2 linked regions of the Flexistipes sp. genome follow. The protein of the gene in region 1 interacts with the protein of each later gene in a pairwise test. Links are inferred from orthologs where the notes say so. Each region holds a gene or a part of one and is shown on either strand. Other genes may lie near its edges. The genes, in order: UMU13_RS04995 and ndk.

Region 1 (3,332 bases):
TCTGACCGGGATAGGTAAGTTCTTCCTCAATCTTTTTGGCTATATCCTTAGAAAGTGTAACCATTGTATCATCATTAACCCTGTCCGGCTCAACAATAATACGCAATTCCCGTCCTGCCTGAATGGCGTAAGCCTTACTGACCCCTTCAAAGCTTGAGGATATTTCCTCCAGTTTCTCAAGACGCTTTATGTATGATTCCAGCACTTCCCTTCTGGCACCAGGTCTGGAGGCTGAAAGTGCATCAGCAGCCTGTATAAGAACAGATTCCGTATACTTAAATTCCTCTTCTCCGTGGTGGGAAAGAATGGCATTGAGAATCCTGGGATCTTCCTTGTATTTCTTAACAATATCAACGCCCACTTCCGTATGTGAGCCTTCACTTTCCTGATCGACAGCCTTACCTATATCGTGCAGCAGTCCCATGCGTTTTGCCATCTTTTCATCCAGTCCCAGCTCTGCAGCCATGATACCCGCTATCTTGGCCACTTCAATAGAATGGCCTAAAACATTCTGGCCGTAGCTTGTTCTGTATTTGAGTCTTCCGATAAGTTTCAGAAGATCAGAATGTATATTATGTATCCCCAGATTAAATGCTGCCTCCTCACCAACTTCATAAATGTGTTTTTCAACTTCCTGTTTACTCTTTTCATAATGCTCTTCGATTCGTGAAGGGTGAATCCGGCCGTCGGAAATCAATCTTTCCAGAGTAAGTTTTGCAATTTCCCTGCGGAACGGGTCATAAGAGGAAAGTATTACTGCCTCCGGTGTATCGTCAACAATAATATCCACTCCCGTTACACTTTCAAAGGTTCTGATATTTCTACCCTCTCTGCCGATAATACGACCTTTCATTTCATCGGAAGGAAGATTGACCGAAGATACGGCGATTTCACTCACATATTCAGGTGCGCATCTCTGTATGGAAGTGGCGATAACACTTTGAGCTTTTTTATCGGCAGTTCGTTTTACTTCTTCTTCAATTTCTCTGATTTCACGTGCCGCATCCACTTTAGCCTCTTCTACCATTTCCTGTCTGAGCAGCTGTTTTGCCTCTTCCCGGGTCATACCCGATATTTTTTCTATTTCCTGGATCAGCTGCAATCTGATGCTGTCCGTTTCAGCTTTAATCTTATCTACTTCAGCAATCTTATCTTCATATTCCTTTTCCCTCTGGATAATCATCTCTTCTTTCTTCTCGGCCAGTTCGACCTTTTTATCCAGTGCTTCTTCTTTTGCCAGAATTCTTTTTTCCTGAGCCTGTAATTCTTTCTTTCCTTCTTTTATTTCATTTTCAGCTTCCTGTTTCCCTTTGAAAATGATTTCTTTGGATTCCAGTTTTGCTTCTTTAATAATTTCATCAGCTTCACGTCTGGCCTTATTAAGTATTTCCTCGGATGTTTTACCGACTTTGGCATTGTCAGATTCAATTTTCTTCTTCACGATAACTGCGCCGGCTACAAAACCTGCAATAAGGGCTACAACGCCAATCAAGATGTATAACCAAACCATTATTTCCTCCTGTATATATTTTTTTCTGTAATCACCACATCAAGTGGCACATCATGTTCTTCCGTTTCAATTCTTTCCACTACCTGAAAATCATATGCAAAACCAACCTTTAAATCAAACAAATAATTTTTTAAAAGCTTATCATAATATCCTTTGCCGAATCCGATTCGGTTGCAGTTTGTATCAAATACAAGAGCCGGTACTATTGCAACATCAATCTGTTCAGGTTCATCTGTTAAAGAGACAGGCTCTTTGATACCCAGACTGCATGTTTCCAAAAATTCACTTCCTTCAAATCTTCCGATAAAGATTTCCTCAAAACACATTTTGGGAAGATAAATCTTTTTACCCCTTTTATGCAGATAGTTAAAAAGCCATTCCGTTTCAATCTCATTTCCGAAATTGCAATAAAAAAGAAAACTTTCCCTTTCACCGTAAAGCTCAATAAACTTTTCACACACCTGCCTGCTGGCCTTACTGATAAAGTCACCATCAAGCTCATTTCTCATTCTTTTTATACGTGCCCTCAGAGTTGCCTTATCAGCTGTCATATTTTTTAATCCCCTTCCAGAGTCTTTTGAGCCTTTGGGCTATCTTACCTTCAAAGCCGGAGTCGGACGGGTTATAAAAAACTTTTTCACTTTTCATATACTCCTGAGCCACAAATTCACCATAATCAAATGGATATTTGTACCCTGCAGGATTATGACGGATATTTTCAGGCGGATACGGGTTGGAAGCCTTTAAATATTCTTCGGCCTTTTTCCCGGCTGTGTAAGACCGGTTGCTTTTCGGACAGGAAGCCAGATAAGTAACCACATGCGAGAGAATAATATCTCCTTCCGGCATACCCACTTTCAAAAAAGCTTCATAAGCGGAATTTGTAAAAGCAAGTGCATCGGGCAAGGCATTGCCGATATCTTCGGAAGCTGAAATAAGGAGCCTTCTGAAAACGCTTTCCGCATCAACTCCGCTTTTCAGAAGTTTTTTTGACCAAACGAGTGCCGCATCCGGATCACTGCCGCGTATACTTTTTATCATTGCCGAAAGCAGATCGTAGTGCTCGTCCTCAGAATAACCCATTTTCATTATCAAATCTTCCACTTCCGAAACATCCAAAAACATTTCACCGTCTTTGACAGGTGACGTCATTGCAGCAATATCAAGCATATTGAGAAATCTTCTTGCGTCACCGTTCGATGCTTCACAAAGTCTTTCAAACACTTCATTGTCAACTGTTATTCCCTCAACGTCATACATTTTTTCTATTTCAGCACAAGCCTGCTTAAAAATGGATTTCAATGCATCTCTGCCTAAAGGCTCAAATGTAAAAAGAAGGCTTCTGGATCTCAGTGCAGGTGTTATTTTAAAATACGGGTTTTCAGTGGAGGCACCTATGAGCTTCGCATGCTTCTCATCAATCAAGTCCAAAAGAAGATCCTGTTGGACTTTTGAAAATCTGTGAATCTCATCAATAAAAATCAGAACCGGTTTGCCATAGGATTTTGTGGAATCCACAATATTTTTCAATTCAGATGAGCCTGAAGAAGCCGCATGTAAACGGTAAAAAGGCAGCGACAAAACCTCACCTGCTATTTTGGCAAGACATGTTTTGCCTGTGCCGGGAGGCCCTACAAAAATAAGGGAATCGAAACTTCCTTCCGAAATAATTTTGCGCAGAGGAGCATTATCCGACAGCAGATGACGCTGTCCCTTTATTTCGTCAAAATGTTCTGGATATATCCTGTCAATCAGTCTAAATTTCATAAATATAAAAAAAGCCCCCGCATGTGCCGTGCGTGCAGTCCATTTGCAGCCCTGG
Region 2 (3,210 bases), on another replicon or contig:
TTTATCAACCGGCGTTTTTATCGCCTTCCTCCAGAATGTTTTTAATAAAATATTTTACTTCATCAGTGTTATTATTAAGAACATATGATTGTTTTTCAAGGTCGTTGAGCTTACAGATGCCTTCTGGTCGTTCGGGGTATTTACCTATTGCTTTGTAAACGGCTTCGGGAAACTTTGCCGGATGAGCAGTAGCAAGACAGACGTAAATACAGTTATCTATGGCCATAAAATTCTCGGCAGCTTTTACTCCGCACGCTGTATGAGGATCAAGTATATATTGTGTGCTATTATAGAAATTTCTAATGGTGCTTAGGGTTTCTTCGTTGGAAGACTCCTGGGACAGGAAAACGTTGCGGATTTTATTAACCTCTTCTTCTGTAAAATGTATTCTTCTTTCATCATTCAGTTCTTTCATTTTTTTATTCAGGGTTTCGGAGTCTTCTTTGTAAAGGTAATATAAATACCTTTCAAGATTACTGGAAAGTTGTATATCCATAGACGGGCTGTACGTCTGTACAACATCTTTGACGCTGTAATCGCCGTGACTGATCATCCTGTGAAGTATGTTGTTTTCATTTGTTGCCAGTACCAGCTTATCGATTGGAAGACCCATCCGGCGGGCGTAAAAACCTGCAAGAATATTTCCAAAATTACCTGTGGGGACAGCGAAACGTAAATTATTGCCACCGTTTGGTTTTTCATCACAAATGCGAAAATATATATAAAAGTAGTAGACTATTTGAGCCAGTATACGCGCCCAGTTAATTGAATTAACGGCACCCAGATTGTATTTGGATTTAAACTCAAGGTCGGAAAAAAGATTTTTTACAATAGCCTGGCAGTCATCAAAAGAGCCCTTTACAGCGATGTTAAAAACGTTTTCACTTTTTACTGTGGTCATCTGAAGTTCCTGCACAGGACTAACTTTTCCGCTGGGATGAAGAATAAAAATATTTATATTGTCTTTGCCTTTAACTCCGTAAATCGCAGCACTGCCCGTATCTCCGCTTGTGGCACCCAGGATATTCATTTTTTCGCTGCGCTCTTTTAAGATATGCTCAAAAAGATTTCCCAGAAACTGCAGAGCAATATCTTTGAAAGCATATGTGGGGCCGTGAAAAAGTTCCGCCACATATATCCCGTCTTTGTGAACCACCGGTACAATTTCTCCGGAATCAAAATTGGTATAGCTTTCTTTAACGATTTCCCAGAGAGTTTTCTCTTCTATATCGTCAGCAAAGAGTTTGAATATTTCAAAAGCGAGGCTCTCGTAACTCTTACATGCACAACTGTGCAGATACCCGATGTCAGCTGCAGGTAAATTTTCAGGAACAAGGAGACCGCCGTCTTCAGCGAGCCCCATCATAACAGCATCTTTAAATGAAATTCCTTCTACACCTCCGCGGGTGCTTTTGTATTTCATTTTATATCCTCAGTAAATTATACACACTCGATATCTGCAAAGAAAAACCGTGTCTCTATGTCAGCGGTTTCAGGTGCATCTGAACCGTGAACGGCATTGTTGTCGATGTTTTTGCCAAAATCTTTTCTCAATGTGTTTTCTTCCGCGTCTTCCGGGTTTGTTGCTCCCATAAGTTCTCTCCATTCAGCAATGGCATTGTCTTTTTCCAATATCATAACAACTGCAGGCCCGCTGCTCATAAATGTTGTAAGTGCTTCAAAAAAAGGTTTTTCTTTGTGAACAGCATAAAAGGATTCGGCTGTTTTTTTATCCATTTTAATCTTTTTCATTGCACTGATTTTAAAGCCCTTTTTTTCAATTCTGCTGATTATTTCTCCTGTGTAACCTTTGGACACGGCGTCCGGCTTGATTATTGCAAATGTTTTTTCCATCATAACCTCCGTTATATTTTTCAAAACCTTCCCTTTACCACTATTCCACTATAATTGCAAGGAAAGTTAGGCCTGCTGCAGATTTGTTTTCTATGGAATGTTCTTCTCCTCTTCTGGTAATAAGCATATCGCCTGGATTCAGAAGTTCTTCCGTGCCGTTGTCATTAATAACGGCAACACCGTCCAGCATCAAATAAATTTCGGCATTGTTTTCATGTTTATGTCTGCCTATTTGAGAATCGGGCTGAAGATCAACTATGAAAAAATCCTTTATTTTACCGTTCAGCTCTGCCGCTTCCCTGTAGGCAAATCTCAGAGCGCTGCCCCTGCCGTTATGCGGATTTTTCATCTCTTCGGAGTCGATATCCTGTACCCTTTTTATCATTTTTGCCTCCTTATTTTATTTCACCTGCTTTTTGCAATGAAAACCTGAAAAGAACAGGCCCCATTATCTGATTTATTCCCACTACTGCTAAAATCAGGGTCTGAAAGATATCCCCAAAAGGAAATATTGAAGCAATGATTTTGGCAAAACCTATACTTACTCCAGCCTGACCGAGAAATCCCATAAAGGACAGTTGTTTTATTTTAAAGTCTTCCTTTATAAAGCTCCCGCTTATATAACACGATACATACAATATGACAATTCTCAAAATAACTATGAAAACGGCCAGCCCGAACATGCTCATCAGTGCTCTTAAGTCAATTACCATACCGGCTGAAAAGAAAAATATAAGCAGTATAATATTGAAATTTTTATCGATGGATTCAGTCACAATGGAACCGAAGCGTGTAAAATTGTTGAGGAAAATACCTGCAGTAATAAAAACCATGAGGTTGCTGAGGTGCATTTCCCGGCATATCCATGTGATAATTATTATTGTAAGGAAAAGAAATACACCGAGGTTTATTTTGACAAATCTCATATACACAAAGACCGCAAAGCCTGCAGCAATACCTGAGGCTGCCGAAATAAATTCTTCGGTTAATACCTTTGTTATGGAGGCCTCTTCCCCCTGACTGCCCAGCAAAGAGAGGAGTATGGAAAAGCATACGATAATGGTGAAATCCTTTAGGATTGCTGTTGAAAGAACATAGTCTGTCAGCTTCCCTTTGGAGCCGGTTTCCTTAATCACAGCAACAGTGGTTGCAGGGGAAACGGCATTTAATATCAGTGCCAGAAACAGGATAAAGGAAATGTTGGTGAACAGGCTGAAATGAAAGAATTTACCCATAATATAAAAAATTAACAAAGCTGCTAAAAATCCTATAACGAACTGCATCAGGGAAAAAGAGAGTATTTTGGAAAATTTGATGCCCCCCTTTCTAAAGTCGATATCGCTTCCTGCCACAAAG

Evidence for each region.
Region 2: the proteins of UMU13_RS04995 (region 1) and ndk interact in binary tests that used the Escherichia coli proteins (3 or more experiments, as listed by UniProt). The link is inferred for Flexistipes sp. from one-to-one orthologs.

Annotation. Positions count from the first base shown.
Region 1 is NZ_JAXKVW010000005.1:9,397-12,728, reverse strand. Bases 286-3,285 are described here. They hold UMU13_RS04995 (5-formyltetrahydrofolate cyclo-ligase), read right to left. Parts: upstream 2,062-3,285; coding sequence 1,510-2,061; downstream 286-1,509. Other genes in these bases: UMU13_RS04990 (replication-associated recombination protein A), read right to left, coding at 2,051-3,277; rny (ribonuclease Y), read right to left, coding at 286-1,510. In the rest of the region: more of rny, read right to left, coding at 1-285. UniProt on the Escherichia coli protein: Involved in the removal of 5-formyltetrahydrofolate.
Region 2 is NZ_JAXKVW010000001.1:296,459-299,668, forward strand. Bases 148-3,025 are described here. They hold ndk (nucleoside-diphosphate kinase), read right to left. Parts: upstream 1,855-3,025; coding sequence 1,441-1,854; downstream 148-1,440. Other genes in these bases: thrC (threonine synthase), read right to left, coding at 148-1,423; UMU13_RS01325 (cupin domain-containing protein), read right to left, coding at 1,895-2,239; UMU13_RS01330 (cation:proton antiporter), read right to left, coding at 2,250-3,025. In the rest of the region: tRNA preQ1(34) S-adenosylmethionine ribosyltransferase-isomerase QueA, read right to left, coding at 1-51; more of thrC, read right to left, coding at 5-147; more of UMU13_RS01330, read right to left, coding at 3,026-3,210. UniProt on the Escherichia coli protein: Major role in the synthesis of nucleoside triphosphates other than ATP. The ATP gamma phosphate is transferred to the NDP beta phosphate via a ping-pong mechanism, using a phosphorylated active-site intermediate.